DNA from 2 places in the Streptomyces sp. NPDC025618 genome. Region 1 is predicted to be linked to the other one. Evidence: riboswitches for the same ligand, from Rfam matches in the RefSeq annotation. Region 1 holds a riboswitch; the other holds the start of a gene.
What was found. Region 1 has a riboswitch for cyclic di-AMP ahead of ACZ4A5_RS13785 (transglycosylase family protein). Riboswitches for the same ligand answer to the same signal wherever they lie in the genome.
Positions count from the first base shown of each region.

Region 2: another riboswitch for cyclic di-AMP. It lies ahead of ACZ4A5_RS05460 (M23 family metallopeptidase); the one in region 1 lies ahead of ACZ4A5_RS13785 (transglycosylase family protein).

Region 1 covers NZ_JBVHLW010000012.1:37,119-44,195, forward strand. The annotation lists gene ACZ4A5_RS13765 (Ppx/GppA phosphatase family protein) at 1-250, opposite strand, end outside; gene ACZ4A5_RS13770 (DUF501 domain-containing protein) at 247-777, opposite strand; gene ACZ4A5_RS13775 (FtsB family cell division protein) at 858-1,331, opposite strand; gene eno (phosphopyruvate hydratase) at 1,465-2,745, opposite strand; gene ACZ4A5_RS13785 (transglycosylase family protein) at 3,202-3,945, opposite strand; cyclic di-AMP (ydaO/yuaA leader) riboswitch at 3,949-4,130, opposite strand; gene ACZ4A5_RS13790 (LysM peptidoglycan-binding domain-containing protein) at 4,391-5,419, opposite strand; gene ACZ4A5_RS13795 (cytochrome P450 family protein) at 5,584-6,882, opposite strand; gene ACZ4A5_RS13800 (DUF6479 family protein) at 7,056-7,077, opposite strand, start outside.
Region 2 covers NZ_JBVHLW010000003.1:317,665-324,741, reverse strand. The annotation lists gene ACZ4A5_RS05465 (MFS transporter) at 1-1,009, opposite strand, end outside; gene ACZ4A5_RS05460 (M23 family metallopeptidase) at 1,061-2,347, opposite strand; cyclic di-AMP (ydaO/yuaA leader) riboswitch at 2,359-2,493, opposite strand; gene ACZ4A5_RS05455 (DEAD/DEAH box helicase) at 3,744-5,354, opposite strand; gene ACZ4A5_RS05450 (cold-shock protein) at 5,596-5,799, opposite strand; gene ACZ4A5_RS05445 (DUF6227 family protein) at 6,018-6,881, opposite strand; gene ACZ4A5_RS05440 (SDR family oxidoreductase) at 7,038-7,077, shown strand, end outside.

The DNA.
Region 1 (7,077 bases):
CGGAGGTCGCCACGAAGCGGGTCCGCTCGGCCTTCAGATCGCGGATCACCTCCGCGTACTCCCGGCACGCGGCGAACGTGCGCTCCAGCGCCTCGTCCGCCAGCCGGCCCGTGCGGTCCACGCCCTGGCCGAGCCGGACGATCCGCATCCGCCGGTCCAGCTCGGTGAGCTCACCGGTCGCCGGGTCGAGGTCGGCGACGAGCAGCCGGATGGAGTTCGTGCCGCAGTCGACAGCGGCTACGCGGGTCACTTCTCCTCGCCTCCGCACGGGTTGACGCACGGGCCCTTGGCCCACCACTCGGGCAGCATGGCGATCGCCTCGTCGCCCAGCGGGTTGACGCCCGGGCCGGCGGCCAGCGAGTGGCCCACGAGCACGTGCAGGCACTTGACGCGGTCCGGCATGCCGCCCGCGCTGGGGAAGCCCTCCAGGACCTCGATCGCGTCACGGCGCGTGAGGTAGTCCTCGTGCGCCTTCTCATAGGCCGCGGCGAGCTCCGGGTCGGTCTTCAGACGCTCCGTCATCTCCTTCATGACGCCGTCCGCCTCCAGCGTGCCGATCGCGGAGGCCGCGCGCGGGCAGGTCAGATAGAAGAGCGTCGGGAAGGGCGTGCCGTCCTCCAGCCGCGGCTGGGTCTCGACGACGTCGGGGTTGCCGCACGGGCAGCGGTGGGCGATGGCGCGCAGCCCGCGCGGCGGGCGGCCCAGCTGCTCCTTGAACGCCGCGATGTCCGCGTCGGTGGGCTCGGTGGGCTCGGTCTTCGGAGGAGGGGTGTCCATGTGCTCGCTCGTACTCGGTCTCGACGGAGGTCTCGGTGAAGCTCGGTGCGGGGGGGGTGCCCGGGGGGCCGGGGGTACGGTCAGCGGCCGGCGCCCGGGGCGTCCGAGGCGTCGGCCTGGTCCACGCCGTCCCAGAGATTGCTGTACCAGGGGCGGTCGGCGGCGCCTTGGTCCTTTGGGCGGCGGGCGGCGCCGCTGCCGTCGACCACGCTGTAGCCGGTCTCGCCGGGGCGGAGGTAGTGCAGGTGCTCGCGGGCCTGCTGCTCGACATACGCCGGGTCCTCCAGGCGGGCCTTCTCGTCCAGCAGCCGCTGCACCTGCTTGCGGGCCTGCTCGGTGCGCTGCCGCTGACCGGCGATGTCCGAGCGCTGGGTGACCCATTGGCGCATGGGGTAGGCGAGGGCGACGACCAGGGAGCAGACGACGAGCGCCAGCAGCGCCGCGCGCCCGGTGAGCCTGCCCCGGCGGCGGGTCCGCGCGCGGTAGACCCGGGCCCGCGGGCCCCGCACCAGCGCCTTGAGTCTGGCCGCGGTCGAGAACCGGTCGCCCGCCACTTCGCCTCCCCGTGGTCCCTCGACAGCCTCGCCTGCGAACGTACGTCCCCGGCCACGGTACGGGACCGTGGCCGGGGACGTGGTGAGGCTGTGGATATCGCCCGGGGGTTTCGTTTCCGTCCCCCGGCGGGTGTCAGCCCTTGAAGCGCGGGAAGGCGCTGCGGCCGGCGTAGACCGCGGCGTCGTCGAGGATCTCCTCGATGCGCAGCAGCTGGTTGTACTTCGCGACGCGCTCGGAGCGGGCCGGGGCGCCGGTCTTGATCTGGCCGCAGTTGGTGGCGACGGCGAGGTCGGCGATGGTGACGTCCTCGGTCTCGCCGGAGCGGTGCGACATCATGCACTTGAAGCCGTTGCGCTGGGCCAGCTCGACGGCGTCGAGGGTCTCGGTCAGCGAACCGATCTGGTTGACCTTGACCAGCAGGGCGTTGGCGGCGCCCTCCTCGATGCCGCGGCCGAGGCGCTCGGGGTTGGTGACGAACAGGTCGTCGCCGACGATCTGCACCTTGTCGCCGAGGCGCTCGGTGAGGGTCTTCCAGCCGTCCCAGTCGTCCTCGAACAGCGGGTCCTCGATGGAGACCAGCGGGTACGCGGCGACGAGCTCGGCGTAGTAGTCCGTCATCTCGGAGGCCGAGCGGGACTTGCCCTCGAAGTGGTACGAGCCGTCCTTGTAGAACTCGGAGGCGGCGACGTCCAGCGCGAGCGCGATGTCCTGGCCGGGGGTGTAACCGGCCTGCTTGACGGCCTCGAGGATGAGGTCGAGGGCCTCGCGGTTGGAGCCCAGGTTCGGGGCGAAGCCGCCCTCGTCGCCGAGGCCGGTGGACAGGCCCTTGGCCTTCAGCACGGCCTTGAGGGTGTGGTAGACCTCGGCGCCCCAGCGCAGGGCCTCGGAGAAGGACTCCGCGCCGATCGGGGCGATCATGAACTCCTGGATGTCCACGTTGGAGTCGGCGTGCGACCCACCGTTGAGGATGTTCATCATCGGAACGGGCAGCAGGTGCGCGTTCGGGCCGCCCAGGTAGCGGAAGAGCGGCAGGTCGGATGCCTCGGACGCGGCGTGCGCGACGGCGAGGGAGACGCCGAGGATGGCGTTGGCGCCGAGCGAGCCCTTGTTGTCGGTGGCGTCCAGGTCGAACATCGCCTGGTCGATCAGGCGCTGCTCGGTGGCGTCATAGCCGACGAGCTCCGGGCCGATCTGCTCGATGACGGCCAGCACGGCCTTCTCGACGCCCTTGCCGAGGTAACGGTTCTTGTCACCGTCACGGAGCTCGATGGCCTCGAAGGCACCGGTCGAGGCACCGGACGGCACGGCGGCACGGCCCGTGGAGCCGTCGTCGAGGCCGACCTCGACCTCGACCGTGGGGTTGCCTCGCGAGTCGAGGATCTCGCGAGCTACGACGACGTCGATGGACGGCACGAGGGTCTCCTTCGTGTGTGTCTGGAGTTCTGCGAGCACGAGCCTAACGGGCGGCGGGGGGTCGCTCTGCCGTCGGGACGCCTCATGCGCCGAAAAATGGCACAAACGCGGTGATCGCGGGGCGAATGGCGGCAATGTTTCGCTGAACGGTGAAGCCTGCGGCTCGCTTCTGGTCTTCTGGGTGCGGTCCGTTGCCGCCTGCGGCGGGAGCGGCCTGCGGCCGCGTCCTCAAGCGCCGGACGGGCTGGTTCTGGCTGATCTGAGTGCGCCATTCGGCCCGTCCGGCGCTTGAGGACAACGCGGCGAAGCCGTGTTGCAGGGGGCTGGGGGCTTGCCCCCAGCCCCGGGAGCGAACGGCGAAGCCCCGCTCCAACGCGGCTCGGGGTTCGCGGCGGAGCGGGGCGGTGTCGCGGTGAGCGATCGGGTGCGGCGGTGAGAACCGCCGCACCCACCGGATCAGCTGAGATGCAGCTGCTGGCCCGGGAAGATCAGATCGGCGTTGGCGACGACGTCCTTGTTCAGGTCGTAGAGCTTCTCCCAGCCGCCCTTGACCTTGTTGGCGTCGGCGATCTTGCCGAGGGTGTCGCCTTCCTTGACCTCGTACTCGCCGTCACCCTTCTGCACGGGCTTCGGGGCGGCGTGCTTCGGCGCGGTCTGCTTCGGGGCCGGGGCGGCCTCGGACTCGTCCTCGTCGGAGCTCTGCGCCTGCGGAGCGGCGTGCTTCGGGGTGGTCTTCTTCGGCGCGGCCTGGCGCTCGCTGCGGTCGGCGTGCGACTTCGTGGAGGTGCCGCGGTCGGCCTTCTCCGAGCCGGAGGTGTCCGCGCCGGCACCCGAGCCACCGGGGGTCATGCCGGACACGGCGCAGCCCCAGGCGCCCGGGCCCTGCATGGCGAGGAGCTTCTCGGCGACGGCGATCTGCTGGGACTTGCTGGCGTGGTCGGCTCGGTCGGCGTAGCTCTGGCCGCCGGCGGCGTTCCAGGAGGACTGCGAGAACTGCAGGCCGCCGTAGTAGCCGTTGCCGGTGTTGATGGACCAGTTACCGCCGGACTCGCACTGGGCGACCTTGTCCCAGGTGGAGACGGAGGCGGCGTTCGCGGAGGTCGCGATCATCAGCGGGGCCGCGACCGCGGCGCCGGTGACACCGGCGAGCGTGACGATGCGGACGGCCTTGGACGGACGACGGTGCTTGCCCTTGGACATGAGTCGTTTCCTCACCGACGCCTACGAGGTGAGCTGTCGGGTTCGGGCTGTGAGTTCGCCCGGCCTCGTGTGCGAGCACACTCGGCTTCACCCCAAGCCGTCCCGGACCCTCCGGTCACCGACCGGTGGATTCGTTCCGGCGCCTACCTTGGTTCCCCCGCTCCTGCCTACGGCGCTTGCGCGACGACTCCGCCGGTCGCCGGCAGGATTCGGCGTGGCGACCGTGGTGCTCGCTTTGGCGAGCGGTCATGACGGTAAGCACTCCGGGCCGACGGGTTCAAACCCCTCTTTCCAGCCACAGTTGCCTCTTGTTACCCATAGAAACCTGACATTTCCGCAGGTGGGAGCGGGTGTGTCAAGTTTTGGAGGGGGCCGTTCCGCGGAAGTTCAACGAGACCCATGTCTCACTTTCGACTGGAACGGACATTCCCCCCGAACTATCGGTCTATTTGCCGACCTCAAGCCGCTGACCAGGAAGTATCAAATCGGGATCGGAACCGACAACTTTCTCGTTCCGCTGGTACAGCGTTTGCCATCCACCGTGAACGGAGTGGGCCTCCGCGATGACTGACAGGTTGTCACCCGGCCGCACCGTGTAATCCCCGGCGGCCGGCCTGTCCGTACGGGCGTCGTCCCCGCCGCGCGAGGCGCGGCCCTCGTCGTCCGAACGCGGCGGCTCGGCACGGTGCTTGCCCGGGCCCGAACCGGAAGCCGGACCGGAGTCCGGACCGGAGCCTTCCGCCGGGCCGCCGGTGGACGGCGCGTGCGGGGACGCGGAGTCCGCGGATCCCGGCGTGCCGGTGGACGGGTCGGCCGGCTTCGGCGTGGACGGCGCGCCCGACGTGGGGATTTCGGTGGGGTCGCCCGTGGGCCCGGCCGTCGGTCCCGTCGTCGGGCTGCCCGGGTCCTTGCGGTGCTTGCCGCTCTCGGGCTTGCCGCCCTTGTCGCTCGCGGAGGGCGAAGGGGTCCCGGAGGAAGGCTTCGCGTCCGGGTTTGCGGACGGTGAGGCCGGGGCAGCCGGGGAAGCGGTGGAGTCCGACGGCGCGGAGCCGCCCGTCGCGGGTGCGGAGGGAGTGCGCTCCGGTGCACGAGGCGCGGGTGCGTCGTTCGTCGGCGCCTTGGTGCTGCCGGGCGTCACTTCGGGGGCCTTGCCGTCCTTGGTGAGGCCGGCGGCGGAGCCGCACGCCTGCCAGGTGCTCGCGCCGGCGTTCAGCACCTCCTCGGCGACGGCGATCTGCTGCTGACGGCTGGCGAGGTCGGGGCGCGGGGCGTACGCGCGGCCGCCGTACCGCTCCCACAGCTCCTGGGTCATCTGCAGCCCGCCGTAGGAGCCGTTGCCGGAGTTGGTGCTCCACGTCCCGCCGCTCTCGCACTGGGCGACGCGGTCCCACGTGGGGGCGTCGGCGGCACTGGCGCCGGTGGCCGCGAGCAGCGGCATGGCGAGGGCCGACCCCGTCACCCCCGCTGCGACCACGACGGCGGGTACCTGACGGGGGCGACGATGTCGACCGTTCCCGGAGCGCATGTGATGGCCTCTCGTGTGACGGCGAATATGGTGGTCGAACATAGCCACCGGCCCCATCAGTCACAAGCCGGTGTAGCGCAGGTCACGCGGTGGTCACGTCAGTTGACGCAGGGTCATCCGGCGTGCGCCCCGAACTCGACCGGCAGGGTGCGCAGTCCGCGCATGATGAGCCCGCCGCGCCACCGCAATTCCTCCGGATCGACAGAAAGCCGCAGGTCAGGGAGGCGGCGCAGCAGCGTCGCGAGCGCGGTCCTGCCCTCCAGCCGGGCCAGCGGGGCCCCCAGGCAGTAGTGGATGCCGTGCCCGTATCCGAGGTGCTGGTTGTCGGCCCGGGAGAGGTCGAGGGTGTCGGGCTCCGTGAAGCGCTCCGGGTCCCGGTCGGCGGCCGCGAGGACCACGAGCACGGGGTCCCCCTCGGCGATGCGCTGACCGCCGATCACCAGCTCCTGCTTGGCGAACCGCCAGGTGGCGAGCTCCACCGGGCCGTCGTACCGCAGCAGTTCCTCCACGCCCGTCGCGAGCAGGCTCTCGTCCCCTTCGGCGAGCGCCAGTTGGAGCCGCTCGCGCTGCCCGGGATTGCGCAGGAGGGCGTGCAGACCGTTACCGATCAGGTTCACAGTTGTTTCGAAACCGGCGAAAAGCAAGATGAAGGCCATCGCCGCGGCCTCGTTCTCGGTGAGGTGCTCGCCGTGGTCGCTTGCCCGGATAAGACCGGAAATCAGATCCTCGCCGGGGTTCTCCCGCTTTCGGTGGATCAGTTCCGCGAGATAGGTGCGCATCTTCTTCACCGCGCGGGCGACGCCGCCGCGCGGGCCGCCGCCGTGGCGGATCATCATGCCCGCCCAGTCGCGGAAGTCGTCCTGGTCCTCGGCCGGCACGCCGAGCAGGTCGCAGATGGCATAGATGGGGAGGGGGAAGGCGAACTCGTGGATGAGGTCGGCGCTCCCCCGCGCGCAGAAGTCGTCGATGAGCCCGTCGGTCAGCTCCTGGACGCGCGGCGCGAACTCGGCGACGCGCCCCGGCGTGAACGCCTTGGACACGAGCCTGCGCAGCCGGGTGTGGTCCGGCGGGTCGATGTTGAGCAGGTGCGTCATCAGATTGGCGCTGCGCTCGCCCGGGATGCCGACCTTCCCCTTGCCGTGCGCGGACTCGCTGTGGTGCACGGGGTTCTTCGACAGCCGCTGGTCGGCGAGCGCCTGCCGGGCGTCGGCGTAGCGGGTCACCAGCCAGGCGTCCACGCCGCTGGGGAGCGCGGTGCGGTGGACGGGGGCGTTCTCGCGGAGCCAGGCGTACGTGGGGTACGGGTCGGCGGCGAATTCCCAGGTGAAGAGCGGGGGGACGGTGGCGGGGGTGATGTCGTGCACGTCCACTGACGCTACCTGGGGCCGGGGCGGCCGGTGCGCGGGTGGCATCGCGTGCGCCACCGCCGCGCGGCGGTGTCCTCACCCACCGGGCGCGCTGGATCCGGCCGACGCCGACGGGCATCGAAGCCCGCCCGGGTCACCCTCCCGGCAGCGGCCGGGAGGCCGGAAGGACGGGCCCGGGGCCAGGCTCGGCCCACCGGTCCCGGCCCGCCCGGCGGGGCCTACGTGTGGCCGCCCCCGCCG
Region 2 (7,077 bases), on a different contig from region 1:
CGACGGTGTCGAAGAGCCGGCCGAGCAGGAGCGGACCGCAGAAGTTGCCCGCGGCGATGACCGCGAAGAAATAGCCGGTCCGGGAAGTGGAGACGCCGAAGAACGTGGTGAGAATGGCGCCGAAGCCGAAAGTGATCGCGTTGTAGAGAAACGCCTGGCCGATGAAGAGGGCGAGGCCGAGCACGGCACGCCGGCGGTACTGGCCGAACACCGTACGGGCGATTTCCCGGAAGGTGATCGCGGACCGCTGGTGAATGGTGATCTCACCTTCGGCGGGCGGCAGCTCGCGCCCCTTCTCCGCCGCGACGCGTTCCTCGATCGAGGTCACGAGTTCCTCGGCCTCGTCCCCTCTGCCGTGGATGAACAGCCAGCGCGGGCTTTCCGGCACATGGCGCCGTACGAGCAGGATGACCAGGCCCAGGACCACCCCCAGCGCGAATGTCAGCCGCCACCCCACGTCCACTGGGAAAACGGCCGTGTCGAGCATCAGGATCGACAGCAGTGAACCGCCGACCGCGCCGATCCAGAAGCTGCCGTTGATGATGAGGTCGACCCGGCCGCGGTAGGCCGCGGGGATCAGCTCGTCGATGGCGGAATTGATGGCCGCGTACTCGCCTCCGATGCCGAATCCGGTCAGGAAGCGGAAGGCGAAAAACCACCAGGAGGAGAACGACAGGGCGGTCAGCGCCGTCGCCGCCAGATAGACGGCGAGGGTGACGATGAACAGCTTCTTGCGGCCGAACCGGTCGGTGAGGCGGCCGAAGAAGAGCGCGCCGGAGCACGCCCCCGCCACATAGAGGGCCGCGGCCAGGCCCGTGATCTCGCCCGAGGTGACCGGCAGGCCGCTGCCCCGCTCGGAGAGGCGGCCGGCGATGTTGCCGACGACCGTGACCTCCAGGCCGTCCAGGATCCAGACCGTGCCGAGGCCGATCACCACCATCCAGTGCCAGCGGGACCAGGGGAGGCGGTCCAGACGGGCCGGTACGGAGGTGGTGATCGCGGCTGTCACGGCATCCGGGTGCCCCTGTCCGTGCCAGATATGCGTGACGGCTGCCGCGGGCTACGGCTCCAGGCCACGCTCGCGCAGCCAGGGCAGCGGGTCGACCGGGGCTCCGCCGTCCGGGCGGATCTCCAGGTGGAGGTGCGGGCCGGTGACATTGCCGGTGGCGCCCACGCGGCCGATCACGTCGCCGCTGTTCACCTTGCCCGAGGTGACCACCATCGACGACAGGTGGCAGAACCACACCTCCGTACCGTCGTCCAGCTTCAGCACGATGCGGTAGCCGTACGCGCCCGCCCACCCGGCGTGGGTGATCGTGCCGCTGCCGATCGCCTTGACGGGCGTGCCGGTCGGGGCGGCGAAGTCCTCGCCGGTGTGGTTCGCGGACCACATGTTGCCCGCCTGGCCGAAGCCGGCGGTCAGGGTGTACGAGCCGACGGGGAGGGTGTACGCGCCCGGGCTGTGCGCCGCGGGCGTGCGTGGCCCGGTGTCGGTGGGGTCGGCGGCGTCCGCCGGGGCCACCGGGTGGGCCTCGGCACGCGCCGCCTCGGCCTGCTCGGCCTCGGCCGCCTTCGCCGCCCTGTCCGCCTCGGCCGCTTCCGCCGCCTTCTTGGCCGCCGCCTCGGCCGCCTCGCGCTGCGCCGCCTCGCGCGTCCGGTCGTCGGCGGAGGTCTGCTGGTGCTCGGCCTGCTGGAGGATGCGGGCACGCAGGGCCTCGCCCGCGTTCGTGGTGCCCTGGGCCGCTTCCTCGGTGCTCAGGCCGGCCTGGGTGAGCGGCTGTTCGGCACCGGGCGCGGCGGGCGCGGCCTGCTCCTCGTGTGTCTGACCGCCGCCGAGGAGGGAGCCGGCCAGGTCGGGTACCGATATCGGTGCCGCCGGGCGGTCCTGCGCGCTCGCCATGCCGCCCGCGCCGACGGCCGCGATGACACCGACGCCGAGGACGGCGCCGCTGCGGGCCATCGTGCCGCCGCGCTGCTTGGCGACGCGGTGCCGGCCGCCGCTCCCGCCACGGGCCGGTACGGGGGCGGGGTGCGCGGCCTCGCCGACGGCCGGCTCCGGCGCCGTCGGCTCAGGCACCGCCCAGTGCGGGACGGTCGGCTGGGGCGCTGCCGGTCGCTGTGCGGCCGGCTGAGGGGGCATCGGCTGAGGCGCCACCGGCTGAGGATCAGTGGTGAAGCCCCGCGCGGGAGGCGCGATCGCCGGGGTGCCGCTTTCCATGGCCGCCGTCTGCGGCGAGGGCGTCGCCATATGGGCGGTCATATACGCGGGCACGATCGGAAGTTCGGGTGCGTAGTGCTCGTTCGACCCGTGCAGAGTGGGGTCGAGGGCAGGCTCGTTGGACGCCACGGGGGCGCACTCCTTTCCTTCCTTCTCGCCTACCGGGTTAGCTGTCGGGTTCGGAGCAGGAAGGTCTCCTACGAGCCGGGTGCGGCCCGATTCACCCCAGGGCGGGTGGTTCCCCGGTTCCCAGATGCTGCTGGTGTATCAGGTCTTGCTGTGCCCGCGGGATTCGGCGAAGGCGCACGGCGCCGCCTCTTGCGGCGGTGATGAGGACCGCACGTCGTTATCGAACGTTAATAGACAGACCGCGTGGTTTCCAAGCCGAAAGGCTGAATCGACCGGCTCCTTGGTCAGGACTTGGCGAGGAGGCCGACTTCTTAATGTGGTCCTTATTCCGACGGAATGCGGAACGATCAAGATCCACTACTGGGTGTGCGGGGGGATTTCGGTGCTGCGGGCCTCTCGGCGTGGCGGTCGATGGCGCCGTCCGCCCGCCGGACGCCCGCCGTACGGGCAGGCGGCTGTGTCGGGGCGGGCGTACCGGAAACGTCGTCGCCCTGGCGGGGACGTCCGTCGCCGGTCGGGTCGGGTCGCGAGCAGGGTCTTGTCGCCCGTGGTGCGGCTGCCCGCGCGTGCGTGGGGGCGCTGCCTCAGCCCCTCGATGTGCGGGTCGGTTGGCCTGCGGCGCTTTTCCCCAGCCCCGCCCCTTCCCGAAACTGGGGCGCTGCCCCAGACCCCGATCTGCGGGCCGGTTCGCCGCCTGCGGCGGGAGCGGCCTGCGGCCGCGTCCTCAAGCGCCGGACGGGCTGGAAAGAAACGCGTACCCGGGCCGGAACGAGCCCCGGACGAGCTGAAAAGAAAAGACGGGCGCGCCCGGCACGGCGACGATCACCCCGGACAGGCTGAAAAGACGGACGTGCCCGGAACGGCAACGAGCACTCCCATGCAGGCTGGGCGAACTGACGCGCCCGGACCAGCAACGAGCACTCCCATGCAGGACTGGGCGACAGCGAGCACCCCGGACGCGCTGAAAGGGAAGACCGGCCCACCCCCACAACCCGATGCCGCTCTCCGGCGGGAGGGGGTGGGGCTGGAGGGTGGGGTTCTGGAACGCGGTGCGAATCCGGGGCACTCAATGCGCCTGACCCGCACCGCACCGCGTTCCAGGTCCCAGCCCGGAAGACCCACCCCCGGCACCCACCACAACCCAAGCCCGGCCGGCGCTTGAGGCCGCCCGCCGCAGGCGCAGCGGACCCGCACCTAGCCAACGGCGAGCCCGCAGGGCGCTCCCGCCGCAGGCGGCAACGAAACCCGCACAAGGCAACGGCGAACCCGCAGGGCGCTCCCGCCGCAGGCGCAGACAACCCGCACCCGGCAACGGCGAGCCCGCAGGCCACCCGAACCGCAAGGCGCGAGCAACCCGCAGAACCCACACGGCAACCCCGAGCCCCCCGGCTACCGGTCAGACCTTCGGCGCCCGCCGAGAGCCCCCGCCCCCACCGCCACGGCGAACCGCGTTGCCCGGCCGCGTGCCGCCCGAGCGGCGGGACGCCCCGCCGCCCTGGCCCTGCCCCGTGCCGCTGCCGAAGCCGCGGTAGCCGCCGCCACCGTTGCCGGCGCTCGGCTCCGTACGCGTACGGCCGCGGCCGGACCCGGAGCCCGAGCCGCGCGAGCGGGACGGCTTCTTCGTGCCCTGCGGCTGCTGCGCGGCGGCCGGCGGCGCTATGACCACCGCGACACCACTGGGCTCACGCGCACCGGTGATCCGCTCCAGCTCGGGGTCGCGGGGGTGCGTCTTGATGACGTTGGGGGTGATCTTCGCCGTGACCATCATGCGGGTCATCTCGCGCCGCTGCTCGGGCAGGACGAGGGTGACGACCGTGCCGGACTCGCCCGCGCGGGCCGTGCGGCCGCCGCGGTGCAGGTAGTCCTTGTGGTCCATCGGCGGGTCGATGTTCACGACAAGGTCGAGGCCGTCGATGTGGATGCCGCGGGCGGCGACGTTGGTGGCGATCAGCGCGGTGACCTGGTCCGTACGGAACAGCTCCAGCGTGCGGTTGCGCTGCGGCTGGCTCTTGCCGCCGTGCAGCGCCCCGGCGCGCACGCCCTCGGAGAGCAGCTTCTTCACCAGGCGGTCGGCGCCGCGCTTGGTGTCCACGAACATGATCACGCGGCCCTCGCGGGCGGCGATGCGGGTGACCGCTTCCTTCTTGTCCGCGTCGGTCACGAAGAGCAGGTGGTGCTCCATCGTGGAGACCGCGCCGACCGAGGCATCGACGGAGTGCGTCACCGGGTCGGTGAGGAAGCGGCGCACGAGGCGGTCGACGTTGCGGTCCAGGGTCGCGGAGAACAGCATGCGCTGGCCGTCCGGGTCGACCTGGTCGAGCAGCTTGGTGACCTGGGGCAGGAAGCCCATGTCGGCCATCTGGTCGGCCTCGTCCAGGACCGTGATCCGCACGTCGCCGAGCTTGCAGTCGCCGCGCTGGATCAGGTCGGCGAGCCGGCCCGGGGTGGCGACCAGGACCTCGGCGCCGCGCGCGAGGGTCTGCGCCTGCCGGCCGATGGACATGCCGCCGACGACGGTGGCGATCCGCAGGTTGACCGCGGTGGCGTACGGGCTGAGCGAGTCGGTGACCTGCTGCGCCAGCTCGCGGGTGGGGACGAGCACGAGGGCGAGCGGACGGCCGGGCTCGGCGCGGCGGCCCGTCGTGCGGGCGAGCAGCGCCAGGCCGAAGGCCAGCGTCTTGCCGGAGCCCGTACGGCCGCGGCCGAGGACGTCACGGCCGCTCAGCGAGTTGGGGAGGGTCGCGGCCTGGATCGGGAACGGCTCGGTGACGCCTTCGCGGGTCAGCGTGGCGAGCAGGCCGTTCGGCATGTCCAGGTCGGCGAAGGAGGCCACCGGCGGCAGGGCCGGGGTGGTGGAGACCGGCGTCTCGAACTCCCCCTGGAGGGGAGCGGCGGTACGGCGGCGGGGCGCCTGGCCGCCGCGGGCGGACTGGCCGCCGCCACCGCGCTGGCGGGGCGGACGGGCGGAGCCGCCGTCGGCGGAGGAAGAACGGGCGTAGCGAGTCATGCGGGGACCTTCCCTCAATGGGGTGGCACGCCCGGAAGAGAGACTTCGCTTCGCGGGACCGGCCGGTACGGACGGACGGCGGAAAAGCCTGGGCGCGCTGGTGCGGGGGCAGCAATGGGGCCCGCACCCAGTGGTGCGGGCCCCATTACGTGGTGCTTCATGCGGTGCCCGGCGAGGACGTCGGACTCACGGCGCGAGGGCCGGAAGTCCCGTCACCCGGACCGGGCGGGCATGTGAATCGTCAGGCAGCGACGATGTTCTCGGCCTGCAGGCCCTTCTGGCCCTGCGTGACGTCGAAGGAAACCTTCTGACCCTCGAGCAGCTCACGGAAGCCGGAGGAGGCGATGTTCGAGTAGTGGGCGAAGACGTCCGGGCCGCCGCCGTCCTGCTCGATGAAGCCGAAGCCCTTTTCCGAGTTGAACCACTTCACGGTGCCAGTAGCCATGTCTATCTCCTTGTGAATGGGATGGGCCCCACACCGGAATAGACCGGCAAAAACAAAAATGCGCCTTCGGCTACATAACCGTCAGGCGCACACGAGTTCATGGGTACCACAACTGCAACTTCCGTCGACCATAGCACACGGGGGCGGCCCCCGTAACCCCCGTCTTTCCCGCCCCGCCGTCCGCCGGCCCCTGGGACCCGCCCGTACCCCGCCCCAGGCTACAGCTCGACGCCCTGGGCGCGGGCGTGCCGGTCCGCCGCCACCTCGGCCTCCGCCTCGTCGAGATAGACCTCGCAGACGAGCCTGCCGTCCGCCGTCATGTTGTGTTCCAGCTCCCACAGGCTGAGCTCGCCGCCGCCCTCCAGCAGGAAGGCGTGCTCGTAGAAGCGGCACCAGGTGGCGTCCCGGCCGGTGCCCCGCCGGCGCGGCTTGGTGATCAGCGCGATGTGGTGACCGAGCGCCTCCTGGAGGAGCTCACGCACGACCTCGCCGGGCCCGTCCTCGTTCTCCGCGCGGCGCAGCAGCCGCCGGGCGTGGTCGGGCGAGGCGTCGGAGACGTACTCCCGGCGGGGCTGGGTGGGGCCCATGGCGAGCAGCAGCTCCTCCGCCAGCCAGGCCGGCAGCTCCTCGGCCTCGCTGCCGGGGCCGATGCCACCGCCGATCCGCTCGTGGACCCGGCGCTCGGCCTGGTCGAGGGCGTCCTCCTGGGCATACAGCTCGTAGAGGAACCGCTCGTCGGGCCCGGTGTCGTGCTCCAGCTCGTACAGCAGCAGGCTGCTGCCGTCGGTGAGCAGGAAGATGTGCCGGTAGGTGTTGCACCGCAGCGGCCGCGTGTCGTCGTTGCGCTGGCGGTACGAGCGGAGCTCGGCCTGGTGCATCAGCGCGGTGCGCAGCCGGGCGAGCACGGCCTCGTCGATCTCGAAGCCGTTCTGCGCCCGGTCCAGCAGCCGCTCCACGTGCTCGGCGGGAGTGAGCTCGGCGCCCGCGCCCCCGCCGCGCCCCTCGCGCCCCCTGGCCTCCGCGCGCTCCGTGCCCTTGCCGCCGCTCCCGCTCCCGCTCTCACCCGCTCGCGAGTTCTCCATGCCGCTCGACCTCCCGACCTCGGCCACACCCCACCCCGCGCACTTACCGTAGCGGCGCGAACACGGCATCGGGGCCGGGTTCGGGCGAACTGGTCGGGTCACCCGACCGGACCCCACACCGGGCGCACCGCGCCCTACGCGCCTGGCGTCCCCGGCATGGACACCCCCTGCGCGCTCGCCGTGGTCACCGGGGCCC